Regions from separate parts of the Streptomyces sp. SAI-127 genome, predicted to be linked through region 1. Evidence: riboswitches for the same ligand, from Rfam matches in the RefSeq annotation. Region 1 holds a riboswitch; each other region holds the start of a gene.

Region 1 (7,789 bases):
ACGTACCGCTCGGCGGGTATGTGCTGGCGTCGATGTCGTTGCAGGCGACCTACCGAGGCTTCGGCGACGAGGGCGTCGATCTCGCGCAGGCCGCGCTGGAGCGCAACCGGGGGCTGGCGACGGCCCGCACCATGAGTTTCTTCCGGCTCGTCGAGGCGCGGGCACACGCGCGTGCGGGTGACGCCGCCGCGGCCGGAGCGGCGCTCAAGGCTGCCGAGGGGTGGCTGGAGCGGTCCCGGGACGGGGACAACGACCCGTCGTGGCTCGGCTTCTACTCGTACGACCGGTTCGCCGCCGACGCGGCCGAGTGCTACCGGGATCTGAAGGCACCGCGTCAGGTGCGACGGTTCACGGAGCAGGCGCTGTCGAAGCCGACGGAGGAGTTCGTACGGTCGCACGGGCTGCGCCTCGTCGTCTCGGCGGTCGCCGAGCTCGAGTCGGGCAATCTCGACGCGGCGTGCGAGCAGGGCGTGCGGGCGGTGGAGGTCGCGGGGCGGATCTCCTCGGCGCGTACCACCGAGTACGTGAAGGATCTGCTCCATCGGCTGGAGCCGTACGGTGATGAGCCGCGGGTGGTGGAGCTCCGGGAGCGGGCCCGGCCGCTGCTGATGGCTCCGGCCTGAGCCCCGGAGGCCGTCACCGCCCCCGCGTTTGAAGTGACTGTCAGTGGTGCAGTGCACTATCGGGTGTGGGAGGTGGTGCAGGTGTCGACGGGGATCGCTTACGACTGTGACGTGCTCGTGGTCGGTGGGGGCATTGTCGGGTTGTCCACGGCGTATGCGATCACACGCAGCGCGCCCGGTACCCGGGTCGTGGTGCTGGAGAAGGAGGCGGGGCCCGCTCGGCATCAGACCGGGCGCAACAGCGGGGTGATCCACAGCGGGATCTACTACCGGCCCGGGTCGCTCAAGGCGCGGTACGCGGCGCGGGGCGCCGCCGAGATGGTCAAGTTCTGCGCGGAGTACGGCATCGCTCACGCCGTCACCGGCAAGCTGATCGTCGCCACCGAGCGCAGCGAGCTGCCCCGGCTGCACGGCCTGGTGCAGCGCGGACGGGAGAACGGCATTCCGGTGCGCGAGCTGGGGGCCGCCCAGATCGCCGAGTACGAGCCCGAGGTCGAGGGGCTCGCCGCCATACACGTCGGGACGACCGGGGTGTGCGACTTCGTCGGGGTCGCGCGGCAGCTGGCCGAGGCGTCGGGCGCGGAGATCCGGTACGGCGCCGAGGTGCGGCGGATCGACCGGCGGCCGGAGCTCGGGGTCGCCGTGCTGACGGGCGCCGGCGACGTCGTACGGGCGCGGGTGCTGGTGAACTGCGCCGGGCTGCACTGCGACGAGGTGGCCCGGCTGACCGGGGACGAGCCGGGGATGCGGATCGTGCCGTTCCGGGGTGAGTACTACTCGCTGGCGCGGCCCGAGCTGGTGCGGGGACTGGTGTATCCGGTGCCGGATCCGGCGTTTCCGTTCCTCGGGGTGCATCTCACGCGCGGGATCGACGGGGGCGTGCACATCGGGCCCAACGCGGTCCCGGCGCTGGCCCGGGAAGGGTACGACTGGGGGACCGTACGGCCTTCGGAGCTGGCGGCGACGCTGGCCTGGCCGGGGTCGTGGCAGATAGCCCGGCGGCACTGGCGGTACGGCACGGGGGAGCTGCGGCGCTCGGTGTCCCGGAGGGCCTTCACCACGGCTGTGCGCAGGCTGCTGCCTGCCGTCACGGCGGATGATCTGGTGCCTTCGGCGGCCGGGGTGCGGGCCCAGGCGGTGCTGCGGGACGGCACGCTGGTGGACGACTTCCTGATCCGCGAGGGGGCTCGGGCGGTACACGTGCTGAACGCGCCCTCGCCCGCGGCGACGGCTTCCCTGCCGATCGGGCGGGAGGTGGCCCGCCGGGCGCTGGAGGCGCTGCGCTCGGTGTGACGGTGCGGGTGCCGCCACCCGTCCGTGACGCCCCGAACGCAGACACCCGGACGGGATGGGCCCGGACGCGACGACTCAGACGCCCCGCCCCGGACGCGACAGCCCAGAAGCCCCACCCGGACGTAACGGCCGGAGCATCCCTGCGCGGCGTTCGTCCCCGAGGTCACCGTAAAATCGACCCCACTGTGTCTGACTCCCTCAACGCCCCCGAAGCCCCCCGGTCCCGGCCCGCCGCCGGCGAGTCCGCTCCGCACGCCCCCGGTGCCCCCGTTCGGCACACCCGGGCCAAAGGGGAGCCGCGGTTTCCCGACGGGCCCAGTGCCGATCCCGCGGGATCGCACTTCGAGCGGCGGATCCGGAGTTTTCAGCCGCGCCGCAGTCGGGTGACGGCGGGGCAGGCGGACGCGTTGCAGCGGCTGTGGCCCACATGGGGCCTCGACATCGACGGGCAGCGCACGATCGACCTCGCCGAGATGTTCGGCAACGACCACCCGGTCGTGCTGGAGATCGGCTTCGGGATGGGTGAGGCCACCGCGCAGATGGCCGCCGCGGAGCCGGGGATCAACATCCTCGCCGTCGATGTGCACACCCCTGGGCAGGGGAACCTGCTCAACCTCGCCGAGCAGCAGAAACTGTCCAACGTCCGGGTCGGCAACGGCGACGCCATCATCCTGCTGCGCGAGATGCTCACCGAGGACTCGCTCGACGGGCTGCGCGTCTACTTCCCCGACCCCTGGCCCAAGAAGCGGCACCACAAGCGGCGGCTGATCCAGCCGGAGTTCCTGGACCTGGCCGCGACGCGGCTGCGGCCGGGGGCGCTGGTGCACTGCGCGACCGACTGGGAACCGTACGCCGAGCAGATGCTCGACGTGCTCACGGCGCATCCCGATTTCGAGAACACACAGGCCGACGGCGGTTTTGCGTCGCGTCCCGACTTCCGGCCGCTGACTCGTTTCGAGGGGCAGGGACTGGACAAAGGACATGTCGTGAACGACCTGCTGTTCCGCCGCGTACAGCACGGCGACCGACCCGACCGATCCGACCAGTCCCCCACCGGCGTCTGATCACCCGCCCCGCCTGCGGACGGCGCCTCCGTCTCGTTAAGGTCGATGCTGTGGCCACCTGTCCCCCGTATCCGACGCACCCCGGTGACCCCACCGGTGGCGCCGCGCTGCGGCATGCGCACTGGTGGCAGCGGAAGTGGGTGCGCTACGGCGCCCTGATCACCCTCCTCGCGCTGTCCGGGCTCGTCATCCTCGCCCTGGTCCGTCAACAGACCGGCACCGAGGGGTTCCTGGTCGGGCTGGGCCTCGCCGTCCTGCCCGTACCGCTGCTCATGGCCGCGTTCCGCTGGCTCGACCGGGTCGAACCGGGCCCCTGGCGCAATCTGCTGTTCGCTTTCGCCTGGGGCGCCTGCGCGGCGGCGCTGATAGCGATCATCGCCAACAGCTTCGCGACGAAATGGATAGCGACGGCGACCGCAGACCCGACCAGCGCCGACACCCTCGGCGCGACCGTGATAGCGCCGGTCGTCGAGGAGTCGGCCAAGGCCGCCGCCGTTCTGCTGGTCTTCCTGTTCCGCAGACGGGACTTCACCGGGATCGTCGACGGGGTGGTGATAGCGGGGGTCACCGCCACCGGCTTCGCCTTCACCGAGAACATCCTCTACCTCGGCACCGCCTTCGGCACCGACCAGCTCAACGGCCACGGCGGCATCGCCTCCGTCACCGCCGCGACCTTCTTCGTGCGCGTCGTGATGTCACCGTTCGCGCACCCCCTGTTCACCGTCCTCACCGGCATCGGCTTCGGCATCTCCGCGCTCTCGGCGGAACGCCAGCACGTACGGCGGGTGCTCGTCCCGCTGTCCGGTCTGCTGCTCGCGATGGGCATGCACGCGATGTGGAACGGCTCCTCGACGCTCGGGGAGTACGGGTTCTTCGCGGTGTACGCGATGTTCATGGTGCCGGCGTTCGCGCTGCTGACCTGGCTGGTCATCTGGACGCGGCAGCGGGAGCTCAAGACCGTGCGCGAGGAACTGCCCGCGTACGCCGTCGCAGGGTGGCTGGCGCCGACCGAGCCGTATGTACTGGGCTCGATGCGGGCGCGGCGGCTGGCGCGGGAGTACGCGCGGCGGCAGTTCGGCGGGCGGGCCGCGGCACGGGCGGTCTCGCAGTACGAGGCGTACGCGACGTCCTTGGCGTTCCTACGGCGCCGGGGGCGGCTCGGGCGGGCGAACGCCGACTTCGTCGTACGGGAGCGGGAGTTGCTGCACGAGCTGTGGCGGCGGCGGGACGTGGCGCGGCCCGCGCTGGACCATGCGGCCCGGATGACGGCGCCGCCGGTACCGGTGGCCGCGCCGCCCTGGCCGGTGTACGGGGTGTACGGCTATCCGCCGCACCCGGTCCAGTCGGCCCAACCGGCCCAACCGGCCCAACCGGCGGTGCCGTACCCCGCGTACAACCCGTACCGGACGTAGCTCGACCACCACAGCAAGAACCGTGGGCGCCCTGCTCGGCGCGGCCGCCCTGGCGGCGTCCGGTGCGCTGCCCGCCACGGCCACTCCGCCGCGCGGACCGCGACGCCGGCTGCTCAGAGCCCGGCAAGCCCGGCACCGCCGGTCGGCACCCGCGCCCGAGTCAGGCCGAGGCCTCCGTCAGGCGAGCCGTCTCCTCCTCCGTCAGCACCAGCTCCGCCACCCCCAGCAGCGCCGGCAGCTGTGCCACCGTACGCGCGGAAGCGATCGGGGCCGCGACCGTCGGCCGGGACGCGAGCCAGGCCAGGGCGACCGTGGCGACCGGGACGGTGTGGGCCTCGGCGATGTCGTCCAGGGCCGCGAGCACCTTCTGCCCGCGTTCGGTGTCCAGGTGCTTGCCGGCGCCCGCCGCGGCCCGCGGGCTGTCGACGGTCGCGCCGGGACGGTACTTGCCGGTGAGGAACCCGGAGGCGAGGGCGTAGTACGGGACGGCGGCGAGGCCCTCGCGCGCGGCCACCGCCTGCAGCTCACCCTCGTAGGTGTCACGGGAGACGAGGTTGTACTGGGGCTGCAGGGCGACATAGCGCGCCAGGCCCTCGCGGTCCGAGAAAGCCAGGGACTCCGCGAGGCGCGCGGCGGAGATGTTGGAGGCTCCGATCGCCCGCACCTTGCCCGCCTTCACCAGCTCGTCCAGCGCGCCGATGATCTCCTCGACCGGCACCTCGGTCTTGTCGAAGTGGGTGTAGTAGAGGTCGATGTGGTCGGTGCCCAGGCGCCGCAGCGAGGCGTCGGCGGCGGCCTTGATGTTGGTGGCGGTCAGGCCGGGGAAGTCGGGGTGCTGGCTGACCTTCGTGGCGATGACGACGTCGTCGCGGTTGCCCCGCGCCGCCACCCACTTGCCGATCACGGTCTCGGACTCACCGCCGGAGTTGCCGTCGACCCAGGCCGAGTAGGAGTCGGCCGTGTCGAGGAAGTTGCCGCCCGCGGCGGCGTACGCGTCGAGGACGGCGAAGGACTGGGACTCGTCGGCCGTCCAGCCGAACACGTTGCCGCCGAGGGAGAGCGGGAAGACCTCGAGGTCGGAGGAGCCGAGCTTGCGAAGCGGAGAGACAGTCATGTCCTACGTCAACGCACGCACCGGACGCCCGCCTTCCGGCCCGCCCGCAAAATCACCGTAAACCTCAGGGGTTGAGACCCTTGCCGCGCAGCCACGCCATCGGGTCGATCCCGTCGGCCGAGCCGCCCGGGTGGACCTCGAGGTGCAGGTGCGCACCCGTCACGTTGCCCGTGGCGCCCACGCGGCCGATGACGTCACCGGTGCTGACCTTCTGTCCGACGCTGACGCTGATCGAGGACTGGTGGCAGAACCACAGCTCGGTGCCGTCGTCGAGGGTCAGGATCGTGCGGTAGCCGTAGGAACCGGCCCAGCCGGCCTCGGTGATGGTGCCGCTGTGGATGGCCTTGATGAGCGTGCCCGTGGGGGCGGCGAAGTCGAGGCCCGTGTGGTAGCCGGAGGACCACAGCGAACCGGCCTGACCGAAGGTCGAGGTGATGGTGTACGACGAGGTCGGCAGCGTGAACTGCTTGGCGAGCTCGGCCAGGCGCTCGGCCTCGGCCTTCTTCGCGGCCTCCTCCTCCGCCTGCTTCTTCGCGGCGGCGGCCTTCTCCTGAGCGTCCTTCTCCGCCTGGGCGGCGGCCGCGTCGGCCTCCTTCTCGGCGGCGGCCGCGACGGCCTGGGCGGCCTTGGTGTCGATCTGGTCCTGCTGCCGCTCGGCCTGGGCCAGGATGCGCGAGCGCAGCGCCTCACCGGCGTCCGAGGTGCCCTTGGCGGTGTCGGCGGTGGTGGCGCCGACGCTGCTGAAGGCGCTCGTGTCGTCCGCGGGGGAGTCGGAGTCGTCCGAGATGAGCGAACCCACGGAGGGCAGGTCGGGCATGGAGATGGAGACCGGCGGCTTGCCGGTGTTGGCGCTGGCCATCCCGCCCGCGCTGACGGCGGCTATGACACCGACGCCCAGAACGGTGGAGCTGCGGGCGAATCCTCCGCCACGCTGCTTGGCGACGCGATGCCGGCCACGTACGGCGGGGAGGGTCTCCTCGGTGGGGTTCCACTCCCCCAGCGGGGCCTCGTCGTCGGCGCGGTAGCCGCCGTACACAAGTGTGTCGGTACTGCGCTGACCGGGTTCGAACGGGGCCTCAGGGGCAGGCGGGTTCGCCACGTGGGCGCACTCCTTTCCTTCCTTCTCGCCTACCGGGTTAGCTGACGGGTTCGGAGCAGGAAGGTCTCCTACGCGCGTATACCCGCCGTGCTGCCACGGCGGTGTACGCGCGATTCACCCCAAGTTGGTGGTTCCCCGGTTTCCTAGCGGAATTCGGCGCGTGAGCACGGAGCCGTCTCTTGTGACGGCTGGGACGACCGCGCTGCGTTATCGAACGTTAATAGACCCGGGGGCCCGATTCCAAGCTGTTCCGCTTGATCATTAACGAAATCCCGCTGGACTTACGGCCCATGAACGGTGAAAAACGGGCGAGTTGACCTCGCCTCAGGCAACTCACAGGTTTTGACTGCGCGTCAGTGGTTATGCGGAGGGCGCTCACCCGCTCACCCCACGTCACAAAGGCCGTCGTACGGCGAGCAGCGCCAGGTCGTCGGCGAGGAAGCCACCGGAATGCCGGCGCGCCTCGCCCACGAGGGCGGCGAGCAGTGCGCCGGGTTCCCGGAAGGCGCGGCCGGCCAGCCGCGCCTCGGGGTCGTAGAACCGCCCCTGCCGGTCCCGCGCCTCGGACAGTCCGTCCGTATACAGCAGCAGTGTGGCCCCGCCGGGGAAGCCGTACTCCTCGCCCCGGTCGGGCCAGGTGCCGAGGTCGCCCATGCCGAGCGGCAGCGCGGGGTCCTGGGCGGGCAGCGCGCGCACCGTGCCGTCCGCGTGCAGCAACAGGGGCGGGGGGTGCCCGCGGTTGACGATCCGCACGACCCCGTCGCCGTGCGGGAGTTCGGCGAGGACGGCCGTGATGAACCCCTCGAAGACCTCGACGCTGTCCCGCCGCGTCCCCTCCCGAGTCAGCGCCCGCTCCAGCCGCTGGGCGACGGCCTCCAGCGTGGTCTCCTGCTCGACGGCCTCCCGGAACGCCCCGATGACGATCGCGACGGCCGCCACCGCCCCCATCCCCTTGCCGCGCACGTCCCCGACGATCATCCGTACGCCGTGCGGGCTGTCCTGCACGGCGTACAGGTCGCCGCCGATGAAGGCGTCCGCCTGGGCCGCCTCGTAGCGCACCGCGATGTCGAACCCTCCGATCCGCCCGGCGGGCCCGGGCAGCACCGCCCGCTGGGCGGCCTCGGCGATCTCGCGCTGGGAGGCGAGCCGTTCGCTGCTGCGGCGGACGAGGAGATTGATGAGAA
Region 2 (7,789 bases), 590 kb from region 1:
GTCCCGCTGCCGAAGACCGAGGGCATCGGTTACGAACTCCTCGTCCTGGCCGCCCGCGCCGAGGCGGAGGGCGTCGATCCGGAGGCGGCCCTGCGTGCGGCGGCCCGGCTGTACCGGGACGCGATCCGGGAGGTCGAGGCACCCCACCCGCCGGAAAACGTCAAGGAGTGACCGACCAGCCCTCAGCCGACCCAGCCGGCCTCGCCGACCCCGCGACCCCCGGCACCCCCGCGTCCCCTGCCGTTGCCGCCGCCGCGACTCCCGCCCCCCAATTGTTCTCCTGGGAGTTCGCCACCGACCCCTACCCCGCCTACGCCTGGCTCCGCGAGCACGCCCCCGTGCACAGGACCCGGCTGCCCAGCGGGGTGGAGGCCTGGCTGGTCACCCGGTACGCCGATGCCAAGCAGGCCCTCGCCGACCAGCGGCTCAGCAAGAACCCGGCGCACCACGACGAGCCCGCGCACGCCAAGGGCAAGACCGGTATCCCGGGGGAGCGCAAGGCGGAGCTGATGACGCATCTGCTGAACATCGACCCGCCGGACCACACCAGGCTCCGACGGCTCGTCAGCAAGGCGTTCACGCCCAGAAGGGTCGCCGAATTCGCGCCGCGGGTGCAGGAGTTGACCGACCGCCTCATCGACGGGTTCGCCGCCACCGGCACCGCCGACCTCATCCATGACTTCGCCTTCCCGCTCCCCATCTACGCGATCTGCGACCTGCTCGGCGTCCCCCGAGAGGACCAGGACGACTTCCGGGACTGGGCCGGCATGATGATCCGCCACGGAGGGGGCCCGCGGGGCGGGGTCGCGCGGTCCGTGAAGAAGATGCGCGGCTATCTCGCCGAGCTCATCCACCGCAAGCGGGAAGCACTGCCCGACGAGCCGGCCCCGGGCGAGGACCTCATCTCCGGGCTGATCCGCGCCTCCGACCACGGCGAGCACCTCACCGAGAACGAGGCCGCCGCGATGGCCTTCATCCTTCTGTTCGCCGGCTTCGAGACCACCGTCAATCTCATCGGGAACGGCGTGTACGCCCTCCTCACCCACCCCGAGCAGCGGAGTCGGCTGCAGAAGTCCCTGGCCGACGGGGAAAGAGGCCTGCTGGAGACCGGTGTGGAGGAGCTCCTGCGGTACGACGGTCCGGTCGAGCTGGCCACCTGGCGGTTCGCCACCGAACCCCTGCGGATCGGCGGTCAGGACATCGCAGCCGGCGACCCGGTGCTCGTCGTGCTCGCGGCGGCGGACCGGGATCCCGAGCGGTTCGCAGACCCCGATGTGCTCGATCTGTCCCGCCGTGACAATCAGCACCTCGGTTACGGCCACGGCATCCACTACTGCCTCGGTGCCCCGCTCGCCCGCCTGGAGGGGCAGACCGCGCTCGCCACCCTCCTCACCCGTCTCCCGGACCTGCAACTCGCGGTGGATTCAGCCGATTTGCGCTGGCGTGGGGGGCTCATCATGCGTGGACTGCGTACTTTGCCCGTGGAGTTCACGCCCGTCCGGTAATCGACCGAGGGGTCCGGCCTATCCCCGCGCGGGGCCGCGTAAACATGACGCGCCCTCAAGTCTGTGATCTTCACGTGATCTACGCGGCATTAACTTGTGACAAGTGATCGAATCCCTATACGTTCACGGACCAGCGCGGTGCCCTGCAACACCGGCCGCGCAGGTCCCTGCTCTCTCGGGAAAGGTCCCCGCATGCTCTCCGGGAACGGTCGTCACCGTCGCCCCCGTCAGGCTCCGGCTCTCCTCGTCGCGGCCGGTGTGACGGGATCCGCCATCGCGATCCCACTGCTCGGAGCGACCGGAGCGAGCGCCGCCACCGGCACCACCTGGGACCGGGTCGCGGAATGCGAGAGCGGCAGCTCCTGGAGCGCGAACGACGGCAACGGCTACTACGGCGGCCTCCAGATGTCCCAGGAGAACTGGGAGAAGTACGGCGGCCTCGAATACGCCAGGACCGCTGATCTGGCCAGCCGTAACCAGCAGATAGCCGTGGCCGAGAAGCTTCTCGCGGACCAGGGCATCGCCGCATGGCCGACCTGCGGTCTGCTCGGCGGTCTCAGCAAGGACTCGAGCTCGGCCGATGTCGACACGGGTGTGGAGAGCGGGACGCCCTCGGCCTCGGCGTCCGGCTCGTCGGATTCATCCGATTCATCCGGTTCCTCCAACTCATCAGGCTCCGAAAAGTCTTCCGGTCTGCTCGACGCGCTGGACGGTTCGTCCGCGACTCCCTCGCCATCGGCCACCCCTTCCGGCAATGGCGATGGTTCCGCCAAGTCGGACAAAAAGAACTCTTCGGGTTCCGAGGGATCCGCCACGGAAGAAGCGCAGCGTTCCGACAGCTCGCCCGTGGTGAGCCCGGAAGAGGATGAAGCGGACAAGTCGTGGCAGGAGGGCAGCTCTTCGGCCCTCGTGGACGTCGGCGCACTCGGCTCCGGCAAGCACCGGGGCGGCAGCGCCGAGGAGGTCGCGACGAAGAGCACGGCCTCCTCCGCGGCCGGCCGGCACGCCGCCCGCACCTACACCGTCCAGGAGGGCGACTCCCTCGCCTCCATCGCCGACTCCCTTGGCCTCGACGGCGGATGGCGCGCCCTCTACGCCGAGAACAAGGACCGCATCGGGGCCGACCCGAGCAACATCGTCGCCGGTCAGACGCTCGACACAGGGGCTGAATAGGGCTGAAAAGCCCAGAAAAACAGCGGGAGTTCGCGTCACACTTCGCACTGAATGTCCACTTTGGTGAAAGTGTGGGATGAGTCTCAGAAGCCCTGATCGTCTTTGAATTTCCGCCGAGCGCGTGTCTACGGTCGTCACCGCTCGGCAACCCGAGCCCCGTCTGTCGCAACGCCGAATCCTGCCAGCGGCCGTACGGGAACAGTCGTCGCGTCAAGCGCCGTAGGCAGGAGCGGGGGACCCAAGGTAAGTGCCGGGTCCGGCAGCAGAGGCCTCACGGGGTCTCACGGTCGAAAGGCCGCCGGAACCGGCTTGGGGTGAAGCCGCGCACCGCAGGGTGCGCGACCGGGCAACTCAACCGGCCCGAACCCGACAGCTCACCTCGCAGGCGTCGGTGAGGGGATCCACCATGCTGTTTTCGGGCAAGGGCAAGCACCGTCGTCCGTCCAAGGCCACCCGCGCCGCCGCGCTCGCCGGTGTCACCGGTGTCGCCATCGCCGCCCCGCTGATGGCGGCCGGCAACGCCTCCGCCGCCACCGCCTCCGAGTGGGACACCGTCGCCCAGTGCGAGTCCGGCGGCAACTGGTCCATCAACACCGGCAACGGTTACTACGGCGGTCTGCAGTTCTCGGCCTCCACCTGGGCCGCCTACGGCGGCACGCAGTACGCCGCGCAGGCCAACCAGGCCAGCAAGTCCCAGCAGATCGCCGTCGCCGAGAAGGTCCTCGCCTCGCAGGGCAAGGGTGCCTGGCCGGTCTGCGGCACGGGCCTGTCCAGCGCCACCTACAGCGGCGGCAGCAGCTCGTCCTCCTCCGGCAGCTCGAACACGAGCAGCCGTTCGACCGAGGAGCAGAGCGCGTCCCGTTCGACCGACCGCCCGGCGGCCAAGAAGACCGTCACCACCCCGACCGGCAAGAAGGTCAAGAAGGGCGACGGCGAGTACAAGGTCGTCAAGGGTGACACCCTCAGCTCGATCGCCGAGAAGCACAAGGTCAAGGGCGGCTGGCAGAAGCTGTTCAAGCTGAACAAGGACATCGTCACCGACGCCGACTTCATCTACCCGGGCCAGCAGCTGCACCTGAAGTAAGACCCAGCTGAACCACAGCGCCCTCACATCCGTGTCCTTCACGATGAAGGCCTCGTGAGGGTCCCCCCGTCCCCACGGGCTCCCCGCTCCGGTGCGTGTTCCCCCGTACGCACCGGGGCGGGGTTTTTTCATGCGCCGCCACCGGGACGTCTTTGTTCAGTTCAGAAACAATTTACTCTCGGTTCTGTCCACGGGGCGGTCCACACGGTGGCCGATCCCCCGGAGCCGGTTAGGCTCGGTCTCGCAGAACCCACCGCGGTCCCGGCGGACCGTGTCACACCCCAAGAAGGAGATGCTCGTGCCGTCCATCGACGTCGTCGTAGCCCGGGAAATCCTGGACTCCCGAGGCAACCCCACGGTCGAGGTCGAGGTCGGCCTCGACGACGGCAGCACGGGTCGTGCCGCCGTCCCGTCCGGTGCCTCCACGGGTGCCTTCGAGGCCATCGAGCTCCGCGACGGTGACCCGAACCGCTACCAGGGCAAGGGTGTCGAGAAGGCCGTCCTCGCCGTCATCGAGCAGATCGGCCCGGAGCTGGTCGGCTACGACGCCACCGAGCAGCGCCTGATCGACCAGGCGATGTTCGACCTGGACGCCACCGACAACAAGGGCTCGCTCGGCGCCAACGCCATCCTCGGCGTCTCCCTCGCCGTCGCGCACGCCGCCTCCGAGGCCAGCGACCTCCCGCTCTTCCGCTACCTGGGCGGCCCGAACGCGCACCTGCTGCCGGTGCCGATGATGAACATCCTGAACGGCGGCTCGCACGCCGACTCCAACGTGGACATCCAGGAGTTCATGATCGCCCCGATCGGTGCGGAGTCCTTCTCCGAGGCGCTGCGCTGGGGCACCGAGGTCTACCACACCCTCAAGAAGGTCCTGAAGAGCAAGGGCCTGTCCACCAGCCTCGGTGACGAGGGCGGCTTCGCGCCGAACCTGGAGTCCAACCGCGCCGCCCTGGACCTCATCCTCGAGGCCATCAAGGAAGCCGGTTACATCCCCGGCGAGCAGGTCGCCCTGGCGCTCGACGTCGCCGCCTCCGAGTTCTACAAGGACGGCAAGTACCAGTTCGAGGGCAAGGACCGCTCCGCCGCCGAGATGACGGAGTACTACGAGGAGCTCGTGGCGGCCTACCCGCTCGTCTCCATCGAGGACCCGCTGTTCGAGGACGACTGGGCCGGCTGGAAGGTCCTCACCGACAAGCTCGGTGACAAGGTCCAGATCGTCGGCGACGACCTGTTCGTCACCAACCCGGAGCGACTGGCCCGCGGCATCGACGACGGCGCCGCCAACGCCCTGCTCGTCAAGGTGAACCAGATCGGCTCGCTCACCGAGACCCTGGACGCCGTCGAGCTCGCCCAGCGCAGCGGCTTCAAGTGCATGATGTCCCACCGCTCCGGCGAGACCGAGGACGTCACCATCGCCGACCTCGCCGTCGCCACCAACTGCGGCCAGATCAAGACCGGCGCCCCGGCCCGCTCCGAGCGCGTCGCCAAGTACAACCAGCTCCTGCGCATCGAGGAGATCCTCGACGACGCGGCGGTGTACGCCGGCCGCAGCGCGTTCCCCCGGTTTCGCTCTGCGAACCATTAGGCACAGCAAGGGCTGACCCCACCAGGGTCAATCCCTAGCCAGTCGTACGTACGTCCCCGTACCGGTCCCGTACCGTGTGCGGGGACGTACGCACGTAGAAGGGGAGGCGGAAGCCGATGGCTGTGAAGGACCGGGACCGTTTCTCCACCGCGACCAGGATCAGACTGCTCGGCGAGCAGACCGCGGCCCGTGTCTACCGCTCCCAGACCAAGCGACAGGCCCGCCGCTCCCGGCTGACCGGCCGGGCCGCGCTGCTCGCGCTCGTGCTGTGCACGCTGGTGGTGGCGCTGGCGTACCCGATAAGGCAGTACGTCTCCCAGCGCGCCGAGATCGCCGATCTGCAGCGGGAGAAGGCGCAGGCCGCCGAGCGGGTGGAGAAGCTGCGCGATCTCAAGGCGCGCTGGCAGGACGACACGTACGCCGAGCAGCAGATCCGCCAGCGGCTGCACTACGTGATGCCGGGCGAGACGGGCTTCATCGTGGTCGACCCGGACGCGGCCAGGCAGTCGCACACCGACCTCGGGGCCGCGGACCGCCCCTGGTACGCGAACGTCTGGGACGGGGTCGACAAGTCCGACGCCTCCGACCAGTGAACCGACCGATGGACCGATAGAAAGACAGGCATGGAAACGCCTCCGCCCTCCACTCCGCGAACCGAGCCGACCGACGCGGACGTCGAGGCCTTCAAGCAGCAGCTCGGCCGGCCGCCGCGCGGACTGCGCGCGATCGCGCACCGCTGCCCCTGCGGTCAGCCGGACGTGGTGGAGACGGCCCCCCGCCTCCCCGATGGCACGCCCTTCCCGACGACGTACTACCTGACGTGCCCGCGCGCCGCCTCGGCGATCGGCACCCTCGAGGCGAACGGCGTCATGAAGGAGATGACGGAGCGGCTCCAGACCGACCCGGAGCTCGCGGCGGCGTACCGGGCCGCGCACGAGGACTACATCGCCCGCCGTGACGCCATCGAGGTGCTGGAGGGCTTCCCCAGCGCGGGCGGCATGCCGGACCGGGTGAAGTGCCTGCACGTCCTGGTGGGCCACTCGCTCGCCGCGGGCCCGGGCGTCAACCCGCTGGGCGACGAGGCGATCGCGATGCTGCCGGAGTGGTGGCGCAAGGGCGCCTGCGTGTCCCTCGCCGAGGAGGACGCCCAGTGACCCGCGTCGCCGCCGTCGACTGCGGCACGAACTCGATCCGGCTCCTCGTCGCGGACTGCGACCCCGAGACCGGTGAACTGGTCGACCTGGACCGTCGTATGACCATCGTGCGGCTCGGGCAGGGCGTCGACCGGACCGGGCGGCTCGCCCCCGAGGCGCTGGAGCGGACCTTCGCCGCGTGCCGGGAGTACGCGGCGGTCATCAAGGAGCACGGGGCCGAGCGGCTGCGGTTCGTCGCCACCTCCGCCTCCCGGGACGCGGAGAACCGGGACGAGTTCGTGCGCGGGGTCCTCGACATCCTCGGGGTCGAGCCCGAGGTCATCTCCGGTGACCAGGAGGCGGAGTTCTCCTTCACCGGGGCGACCAAGGAGCTCAAGGGCAGCGACCACCTGGCCCGGCCCTACCTCGTGGTGGACATCGGCGGTGGTTCGACGGAGTTCGTGGTGGGCGACGACCATGTGCGCGCCGCACGCTCCGTCGACGTGGGCTGTGTGCGGATGACCGAGCGGCACCTCGTGCGGGACGGGGTCGTCAGCGACCCGCCCACCGACGCGCAGATCGCCGCCATGCGGGCCGACATCGAGGCCGCTCTCGACCTGGCCGAGGAGACCGTCCCGCTGCGCGAGGCGCGCACGCTGGTGGGGCTCGCCGGGTCCGTCACCACCGTGTCGGCGATCGCGCAGGAGCTGCCCGAGTACGACTCGCAGGCCATCCACCACTCCCGGGTCTCCCACGACCGCGTCCGTGAGATCACCGACCGGCTGCTGCACTCCACCCACGCCGAGCGCGCGGCCGTGCCCTCCATGCACCCCGGGCGCGTGGACGTCATCGCCGCCGGGGCCCTCGTCCTCTTGTCGATCATGGAGCGGATCGGCGCCGAGGAGGTCGTCGTGAGTGAGCACGACATCCTCGACGGCATCGCGTGGTCGGTCGCGTAGGCCTTGCTGAGCACCTCTGCTGAGCAGGGAGAACAACGTATGAGCGCGTCCGGGGGGCCCTTCGGGGCCCCTCTTTGACGTGTCGCCGGGAAAGTTCGTGAAGTTCTTCACAAGGAATTGGGCCCTGTCGGACGACGAATCTGGCCCGGTTGCCCCTTCCGGGGTCCCAACACCCGTGTGAACACGTTCAAAACGGGGGGATGCGGACCTCGGGGGAGGGGCGCGTGAGGGGGTTGCGCGGGTCTCTCACGGGAGGGCTTCCGGCGCAGAGAGGCAGCTCACGCGGCATTGACAACGGGTCGCTCTACACGGCGGTTCCCGTCTCGCGCCATGACCTGGATCACGCG
Region 3 (7,789 bases), 3.6 Mb from region 1:
CCGACATGGAAGCGACCGAGGCGGGCGGCTGGACGTACTTCCAGGCCGGCGCGCCCGGCCGTGGGATGCAGGCCCTGCGGGTGCGGGTGCCGCACGGCTCGCAGGGCGACATCGTGCGCGTGCATCCCGGCGAGGAATGGCTCTACGTCCTCGAGGGGCGGCTCAGGCTGCGCCTCGGCGACACCACGCATCGGCTCGGCCCGGGCGACAGCGCGCACTTCGACTCGCTGACCCCGCATCGCATCGCCGCCCAGGATCCCGGCGGAGTCGAGCTCCTGTTCGTCCACACCCTGTTGCAGAGTCCCACGGCCACGCTGTGCCTGGGCCCCACCCCTGGAGAGATGCCATGAAAGACATGGAGGAGAAGTTCCCCCGCGCCCTGTGGGTGCGCCTCATCATCTATCTCGCGATCGGCCACGTCTTCGCGGCCTTCATCTTCCTGCTCTTCGAGGTGGGAGCCGGGCAGTAGCGGCCCTACGGCTCAGTCGAGCAGCCGCTCGCGCAGCCGCTCGCGGATCTCGGGGGTCAGGCCGAGGCCCTCCTCCAGATACACCTCGACGCTGCCCCATGTCTCGTCGATGGTCTCGAAGGCCGCCGACAGATACTCGGCGCGCGCCTCGAACAGGGGACTGAGCAGCTCCATGACCTCGGGGGAGTAGGCGTCGGCGGAGGTGCTGGTGCGGCGGACCTTGTAGCGGCGGTGCTTGGCGTTCGACTCCAGGTAGTCGGCGACGATCGCCTCGCGCTCCACACCCAGGGCGAGCAGGGTCACCGCGATGGACAGACCCGCGCGGTCCTTTCCCGCCGCACAGTGCATGAGGGCGGGCACGCTGTCCTCGGCGAGGGAACGCAGCACCTGGGAGTGCTCGGCGGTGCGCTCCTTGATCATCGTGCGGTAGGAGTTGATCATCCGCTGTGCGGCCTTGCCGTCGCCGAGGAGCTCGCGCAACTGCTCTATGTCCCCGTCGCGGACCATCTTCCAGAACCAGGTGCCCTCCGCCGGGTCGCTCAGCGGCAGGTTCACATTGGCGACGCCCGGCAGGTCGACGTCCGGGCCCTCCAGCTTCTGGTCAGCCGCGTTGCGGAAGTCGAAGATCGTGTGCAGACCCAGGGAGGCCAGGAAGGCCGCGTCGTCCTCCGTCGCGTGCGCGAGGTGACCGCTGCGGAACAGCACGCCGTAGCGCACCCGCCGTCCGTCCGCCGTCGGCAGCCCGCCCACGTCACGGAAGTTGCGGACACCTGCCAGTTCCGGTTCGGTCGACGGGATCTGCTGCGTCACGGGGGCTCCTCCCAGCCGGGCTCCGCCGGCGCTGCTCGTCGACGGGCACGCTCTCGACGATACGACATGGTGCCTGGGGCAATGAGTTCTCCACAGGGCCGGCAATGACTTGTCCACAGCCGTTGCACCCGGGGCGGGTGGCCATTGATGATGTTGGCGCCTGAGTGCACCTGTTGGCACCTGTTCGAATCTGTGAGGGAAGCACGATGCTGGAGATCGCCGAGAACGGCCGTACATGGATTCTGTCCGGGCCGGCCAGCAGTTACGCCCTGCACCTCACCGCCGAGGACGAGTTGCTGCACCTGCACTGGGGCCCGCGGATCGCCCTCGCTGACGCCGAGGCCCTCGCGGTGAGCCCGCTGCCCGAGTACCGGCCTTTCGAGGCCCCGCTCGACGGACGCGAGGAGTACCCCGTCGAGGGCGGCCCCCGCTTCGCACGCCCGGCCCTGTCCGTGCGCACCGACGAGCGGCGCGGCACCGAGTGGAGCTTCGAGGCGTACGACACGGAGGGCGACGAGCTGCGGCTGCGGTTCCGTGACGGCGGGCTGACCGTGACGCTGCACTACCGGATGCGCCACGACGTCCTGGAGCGCTGGGTGACCCTGGACAACCAGGGCCCTGCCCCCGTCGAGCTGCTGCGCGCCGACTCCGCCACCTGGACCCTGCCCGACCGTGAGGACGGCTGGCGGCTGTCCCAGCTGCACGGCCGCTGGGCCGCCGAATCCCTGCTCACGCGGACCCCCCTCACCTACGGCGAGAAGGTCATCGGCAGCCGCCGCGGCCACACCGGGCACCAGCACCTGCCCTGGGTCGCCCTCGACACCGACGCCACCGAGGAGCGCGGTGAGGTCTACGGCGTCGCCCTCGGCTGGTCGGGGTCCTGGCGGATCGCCGTCGCGCAACTCCCCGACGCGCGCGTGCAGATCACCGGGGGCGCCGGATACGACGACTCGGGTCTGCTCCTGCTGGCGGCCGGGGAGTCGTTCACGACCCCCGTGTTCGCCGGTCTCTGGAGCGACGGCGGGTTCGGCGGGGCGAGCCGTGCCTGGCACGCCTACCAGCGGGCGTACGTCATCCCGGGCGCGGACGAGGACCGGCCCGTGCTGTTCAACTCCTGGGAGGCCACCAACTTCGACATCTCCGAGGAGCAGCAGGGCACCCTCGCCCGGCGGGCCGCGGCGATGGGCGTCGAGCTGTTCGTCGTCGACGACGGCTGGTTCGGTGCCCGCACCAGTGACCGGGCCGGGCTCGGCGACTGGGCGCCCAACCCCGACCGCTTCCCGAACGGCCTCAAGCCGCTCGGCGAGTACGTGCACGGGCTCGGCATGCAGTTCGGCATCTGGGTCGAGCCGGAGATGATCAACCCGGACAGCGAGCTGTACCGCGCCCACCCGGACTGGGTGCAGTACCAATCCGGACGAAAGCGGACGGAGTTCCGCAATCAGCTCGTGCTGAATCTCGCGCGTGAGGACGTCCAGGAGTATTTGTGGGGGCAGCTCGACACCCTGCTCTCCTCGGCCCCGATCGACTATGTGAAGTGGGACTTCAACCGCTGCTTCACGGATGCCGGCTGGCCCGGCGACCCCTATCCGCAGCGTCTGTGGGTCGACCATGTCCACGGCTTCTATGCCCTTTTGGACCGCTTGCGGCAAGCCCACCCCGGCGTCGCCTTCGAGTCCTGCTCGGGTGGCGGCGGCCGGATCGACCTCGGGGTGCTCAGCCGCACCGACCAGGTGTGGACCTCGGACAACACCGACCCGCTCGACCGCCTCGCCATTCAGTACGGCTTCAGTCAGATCCACCCCGCGCGCGTGATGGCCGCCTGGGTCACCGACAGCCCCAACACCCAGCTCAACGACCGGGTGAGCTCGCTGCGGTTCCGGTTCGTGAGCGCGATGGCCGGAGTGCTCGGGGTCGGCGGTGACCTCGCGGAGTGGACCGAGGAGGAGCTCGCCGAGGCCGGGCGGTGGGTGGCCCTTTACAAGGAGATCCGGCCCTTGGTGCAGCGTGGCGAGCTCTACCGGCTGCGGCCTCCGCGGGGCGGACTGAGCGCGGTGCAGTACGTCCTCGGGGACGAGACCGTGGTCCTCGCCTGGCTCCAGGCGCAGAAGTACGGCGAGCCCGTCCCGGCGCTGCGGCTGCGCGGACTTGACCCGACAGCGTCGTACGAATGCCCCGAAACGGGCGAAGTGCACCGAGGGGCCGTGTTGCTGCATCACGGCCTTCGTACCGGTTTGCGTGGCGACCTCGATGCGACGGTTATCCGACTGCGCCGCATCTAGGGCTTCTGCCCGAATTAATAGCTTCCTTCCAACTCCTTCCGGAATCAGGGTTCCTGTGAATTCGTGACGTGAGGAGCGTCATATCCGTGACGGTGTGTCGCCCGTCATGTTCACGTAATTCGCAGGTTTTTCAAGGGGATTCGGTCCAGGTTACGGGCGTCCGATTCACGCAGGGTGACCGGTAATTCTCATAAGGGATCAAGAGAAACGCGCGCACAGGGAACCTCTCACTTGTCCCTTTGCGTCTTGTTCGCTTACGTTCGCCACCGATCCGGTCGGACGCCCAATCCTGCCGCCGAACGGATTCCGCTCACTCACACACCCGTGCACGGCAGGAGCGGGGGACCCACAGGTAGTTCCGCCTGTTCCGGTCTCCGGAACGGCTTGGGGTTAAGTCGCGTCTCGACGCGGCCGGGCATCTCCAGCCCGCACCCGACAGCTCACCTCGCAGGCGCCGGAGAGGAATTCACCATGCCCGCGAAGGGTAAGCACCGCCGTCCGAAGTCCCAGCGCTTCGCCCGCTCGATAGCCGTCGCCGGAACCGGAGGCGCCGCTCTCGCCCTCCCGCTCATGGGGGCCACCGGCGCTCACGCCGCCACCCCCCAGTCCGTATCGGAAAAGGCCGTTCAGTCGCTTCCGGTCACGCAGAAGTCCGCCGAAAAGACGGCCGCGAAGAAGGACACCGCGAAGACCTCTACGGTGCGCACCTATTCGGTGCGCGCCGGCGACTATCTTTCGAAGATCGCCGATGAACAGAACGTCAGTGGTGGCTGGAAGAAGCTGTACGCCGACAACCGCTCGGCCATCGGGGACGACCCGTCGCTGATCCACCCCGGTCTGAAGCTCTCGATCGGCAAGAAGGCCAGGACGAGCACGACGAAGACCGAGTCCTCCGCTCCCTCGTCCTCCTCGAAGGCGAAGAAGACGGAGAAGGCGGAGAAGGCGGAGTCGAAGTCGTCCTCGAAGTCGACGTCCGCGACCCAGAGCTCGAACACCACGAGCTCCAGCGGTTACACCCTGCCGGTCACCGGCGCCACCATCGGCACCGGTTACCGCGTGGCGGGCAGCATGTGGTCCAGCGGTTACCACACCGGCGTCGACTTCGTCGTCCCGACCGGTACCTCGCTGAAGGCCGTGGGCGCGGGCACGGTCGTCTCCGCGGGCTGGGGTGGCGCCTACGGCAACCAGGTCGTCATCAAGCTCAACGACGGCTACTACGCGCAGTACGCCCACCTGTCCCAGCTCTCTGTCTCGGCCGGCCAGACCGTGACCGAGGGTCAGCAGATCGGCCTCTCCGGCGCGACCGGCAATGTCACCGGCCCGCACCTGCACTTCGAGATCCGCACCACGCCGGACTACGGCTCCGACGTGGACCCGGTCGCCTACCTCCGTTCGAAGGGCGTCGCCGTCGGCTGACAACGCCCCCCTGTGCCACCGAAGGCCGGACCCCGATCCCCGGGTCCGGCCTTCGGTGTTCCCACTCGGAGCGGCTCTGCGCCTTCATGATCACTTCATTGCGTTCTTGTGGCAGGCGCGCTCAGGGCGTCGACAGGTGGGGGAGGGTGGGGACAGAGTGAACTCCGCCGCAGGGCAAGCGCTTTCTAGGCTTTCCGGCTGCCGCACCACCGGGGCGCCCGGACCGTGCGCGGCTCTCTGCGACCCACTCTCAGCCGTCCCCGGAAGGAACGCTCTCGCATGACGACCACCCGTAGAGCCTTCGGAGCCCTCGCGGCCGGCGCCGCCCTGGCCGCCCTCGCCCCCGCGGCCACCGCGAGCGCCTCGCCCCGCCACCGTCGCCTCATCGCGCACGACGACTTCCGTCACGGTCTCGGCCGCTGGGCCGTCGAACTGGAGCAGGGCGGCACGGTCACCGCGCAGCGCGGAGTACTGGAGGTCGACGTGCCCGCCGGCGCGACGATCTGGTTCAGGCAGCCGCTCGAAGGGCCGTACGTCCTGGAGTACACCGCCACGCCTGTCTCCGAGGGCGGGGCCAACGACCGGGTGTCCGATCTGAACAACTTCTGGAACGCGGTCGACGTGCGGTCCCCCGACGACCTCTTCGCCACCCGACGGGGCGGGGCGCTCGCGGAGTACGACTACCTGAAGACGTACTACTCGGGCTACGGCGCCAACTACAACACCACGACACGGCTGCGCCGATATGTCGGAGAGTCCGGCGTGCGGCCGCTGATCTACGACTACACCGAGCCGCTGCTCGTCGCGAACGAGCCGAACCGGGTGCGGATCGTCTCCGACGGCTCCAAGGTGCAGTGGTGGGACAACGGGCGGCTCGTCTTCGACTACACCGACCCGGAGCCTTATACGACGGGGCACTTCGCGTTCCGGACCACCTGGAGCCACTTCCGGATCAGCGAGTTCAGGGTATGGCGGTCGCAGCGTCAACGTTCGCGATGAGAGACCTATTCCTTGTTTGGCGAACACTTTAAGCGTGGCTTATCTCACCGCCCGTCAAGCCCTTCCTACGGTCGCGTAGGTCACATTCGAAGGTGAATCATGAACGGCTGTGGCAGACGATTCGAAGGATGACGGCAGTTCAGTGATCGGGTCGTACGTGGCGGTGGGGGACAGCTTCACCGAGGGCGTCGGCGACCCCGGCCCCGACGGGGCGTTCGTCGGATGGGCCGACCGGTTCGCGGTACTTCTCGCGGACCGGCGGCCCGAGGGCGACTTCAGGTACAGCAATCTCGCCGTACGCGGGAAGCTGCTCGACCAGATCGTCGAGGACCAGCTTCCGCAGGCCGCCGAACTGGCACCGGACCTGGTGTCGTTCTGCGCCGGCGGCAACGACATCATCCGGCCCGGTACCGACCCCGACGAGGTCGCCGAGCGCTTCGAGCGGGCGATCGCCCGGCTCACCGAGGCGTGCGGCACGGTCATGGTGACGACCGGCTTCGACACGCGTGGCGTTCCCGTGCTCAAGCATCTGCGGGGCAAGATCGCCACGTACAACGGACACGTGCGGGCCGTCGCCGACCGGTACGGCTGCCCGGTGCTCGACCTGTGGTCCCTGAAGACCATTCAGGACCGGCGGGCCTGGGACGGCGACCGGCTGCACCTCTCCCCGGAGGGGCACACGCGTGTGGCGCTCCGTGCGGGCCAGGTCCTCGGCCTCGAGGTCCCGGCCGACCCGGACCAGCCCTGGCCGCCGCTTCCGCCGCGCGGTCCGCTGGACGTGCGACGGGACGACGTCCACTGGGCCCGGGAGTATCTGGTGCCGTGGATCGGGCGTCGGCTGCGGGGGGAGTCCTCCGGGGACCACGTGACGGCCAAGGGTGTGCTGTCGCCGGATGACATCAAGAGCCGGATCGCTTCGGTGGCTTGAGCTGCGCGCGGCACCGGGGCCGGGCGGGTTTCGCCTCTCCGCCGCTATGCGGACCCCGTGCCGTCCAGCCCGAGTTCGCGGGCCAGGGCCTCGTCCACCCACGCCTGGGCCCGGGATCCGGGCACCGCGCCCGCGTAGGACGTCAGTTGGACGGCCAGGCCGTCCAGGAGGGCGGTGAGGCGCAGGGCCGTGGCCTGCGGGTCCGGGCAGTCGAACTCGCCCGCGGCCACGCCCTCGGCGATCACTTCCGCGAGGGCCGCCTTCCAGCGCCTGTCGAGGTCGCGGGTGACCTCCTGGAGCGCCGGCTCGCGCAGGGCCACCGCCCAGCCCTCGATCCACAGCCGCCAGCCCTTGGCCTGGCCCGTCGGCGCGTACCAGCGAACGGCCGCCCGCAGCCGACGCAAGGCGCTGGTACGGCGGCCCAGGAGCTTGCGCAGATGGGCCAGATCGTCCTCGGCGGCGTAGGTGAACGCGGCGGCGACCAGCTTCTCCTTCGTGGAGAAGTGGTAGAGCACCAGGGCGTTGCTGACTCCGAGCACCGAGGCCACGTCGGCGATCCTGACGGCTGCCACGCCCCGCGCCTCGATCTGCTCGATGGCGGCCCGGAGCAGCTCCTCGCGCCGCTCGGCCACTGTCAACCGCACTCTCGCCACGGGGTCACCCTAAGCCGTCGCCCGGTGGGGCGCCGCCCCGAGGGGCCAGGTCAGCGGTACCAGCCGAACCGGTCCGCGATCACCGGCAGCCGGTCCGCCACCAGGGCGTGGGCGGCGGCGCGCGGCGAGCTCCCGTCCGCCTCCGCGCGGGCCAGCAACTGCTCGACGAGGGCACGCATGGAACGCCGTATGTGCGCGAAGGCCTCGTCCGCGTCCGCGCCGATGTCGCCGA

The links. A riboswitch is a leader RNA that binds a small molecule or an ion and turns the genes downstream of it on or off. The one in region 1 is predicted to bind cyclic di-AMP.
Region 2: it holds a riboswitch for cyclic di-AMP, as region 1 does, so the genes downstream of both, M2157_RS27830 (transglycosylase family protein) here and M2157_RS25105 (M23 family metallopeptidase) in region 1, are expected to answer to the same signal.
Region 3: it holds a riboswitch for cyclic di-AMP, as region 1 does, so the genes downstream of both, M2157_RS08925 (LysM peptidoglycan-binding domain-containing M23 family metallopeptidase) here and M2157_RS25105 (M23 family metallopeptidase) in region 1, are expected to answer to the same signal.

The regions. Positions count from the first base shown of each region.
Region 1 covers NZ_JARXYJ010000001.1:5,472,961-5,480,749, reverse strand. Annotated here, with positions in the region: gene M2157_RS25130 (MFS transporter) at 1-623, shown strand, start outside; gene lhgO (L-2-hydroxyglutarate oxidase) at 696-1,916, shown strand; gene trmB (tRNA (guanosine(46)-N7)-methyltransferase TrmB) at 2,102-2,980, shown strand; gene M2157_RS25115 (PrsW family intramembrane metalloprotease) at 3,031-4,392, shown strand; gene M2157_RS25110 (aldo/keto reductase) at 4,553-5,506, opposite strand; gene M2157_RS25105 (M23 family metallopeptidase) at 5,571-6,605, opposite strand; cyclic di-AMP (ydaO/yuaA leader) riboswitch at 6,617-6,774, opposite strand; gene M2157_RS25100 (PP2C family protein-serine/threonine phosphatase) at 6,999-7,789, opposite strand, start outside.
Region 2 covers NZ_JARXYJ010000001.1:6,059,311-6,067,099, forward strand. Annotated here, with positions in the region: gene M2157_RS27815 (nucleoside triphosphate pyrophosphohydrolase) at 1-171, shown strand, start outside; gene M2157_RS27820 (cytochrome P450) at 273-1,505, shown strand; gene M2157_RS27825 (transglycosylase family protein) at 1,698-2,678, shown strand; cyclic di-AMP (ydaO/yuaA leader) riboswitch at 2,838-3,081, shown strand; gene M2157_RS27830 (transglycosylase family protein) at 3,085-3,762, shown strand; gene eno (phosphopyruvate hydratase) at 4,055-5,350, shown strand; gene M2157_RS27840 (septum formation initiator family protein) at 5,467-5,943, shown strand; gene M2157_RS27845 (DUF501 domain-containing protein) at 5,974-6,504, shown strand; gene M2157_RS27850 (Ppx/GppA phosphatase family protein) at 6,501-7,442, shown strand.
Region 3 covers NZ_JARXYJ010000001.1:1,878,844-1,886,632, reverse strand. Annotated here, with positions in the region: gene M2157_RS08945 (XRE family transcriptional regulator) at 1-350, shown strand, start outside; gene M2157_RS08940 (DUF6126 family protein) at 347-469, shown strand; gene M2157_RS08935 (tyrosine-protein phosphatase) at 482-1,279, opposite strand; gene M2157_RS08930 (alpha-galactosidase) at 1,486-3,561, shown strand; cyclic di-AMP (ydaO/yuaA leader) riboswitch at 3,859-4,028, shown strand; gene M2157_RS08925 (LysM peptidoglycan-binding domain-containing M23 family metallopeptidase) at 4,033-4,977, shown strand; gene M2157_RS08920 (DUF6250 domain-containing protein) at 5,257-5,976, shown strand; gene M2157_RS08915 (SGNH/GDSL hydrolase family protein) at 6,119-6,904, shown strand; gene M2157_RS08910 (TetR/AcrR family transcriptional regulator) at 6,949-7,557, opposite strand; gene M2157_RS08905 (Glu/Leu/Phe/Val dehydrogenase dimerization domain-containing protein) at 7,608-7,789, opposite strand, start outside.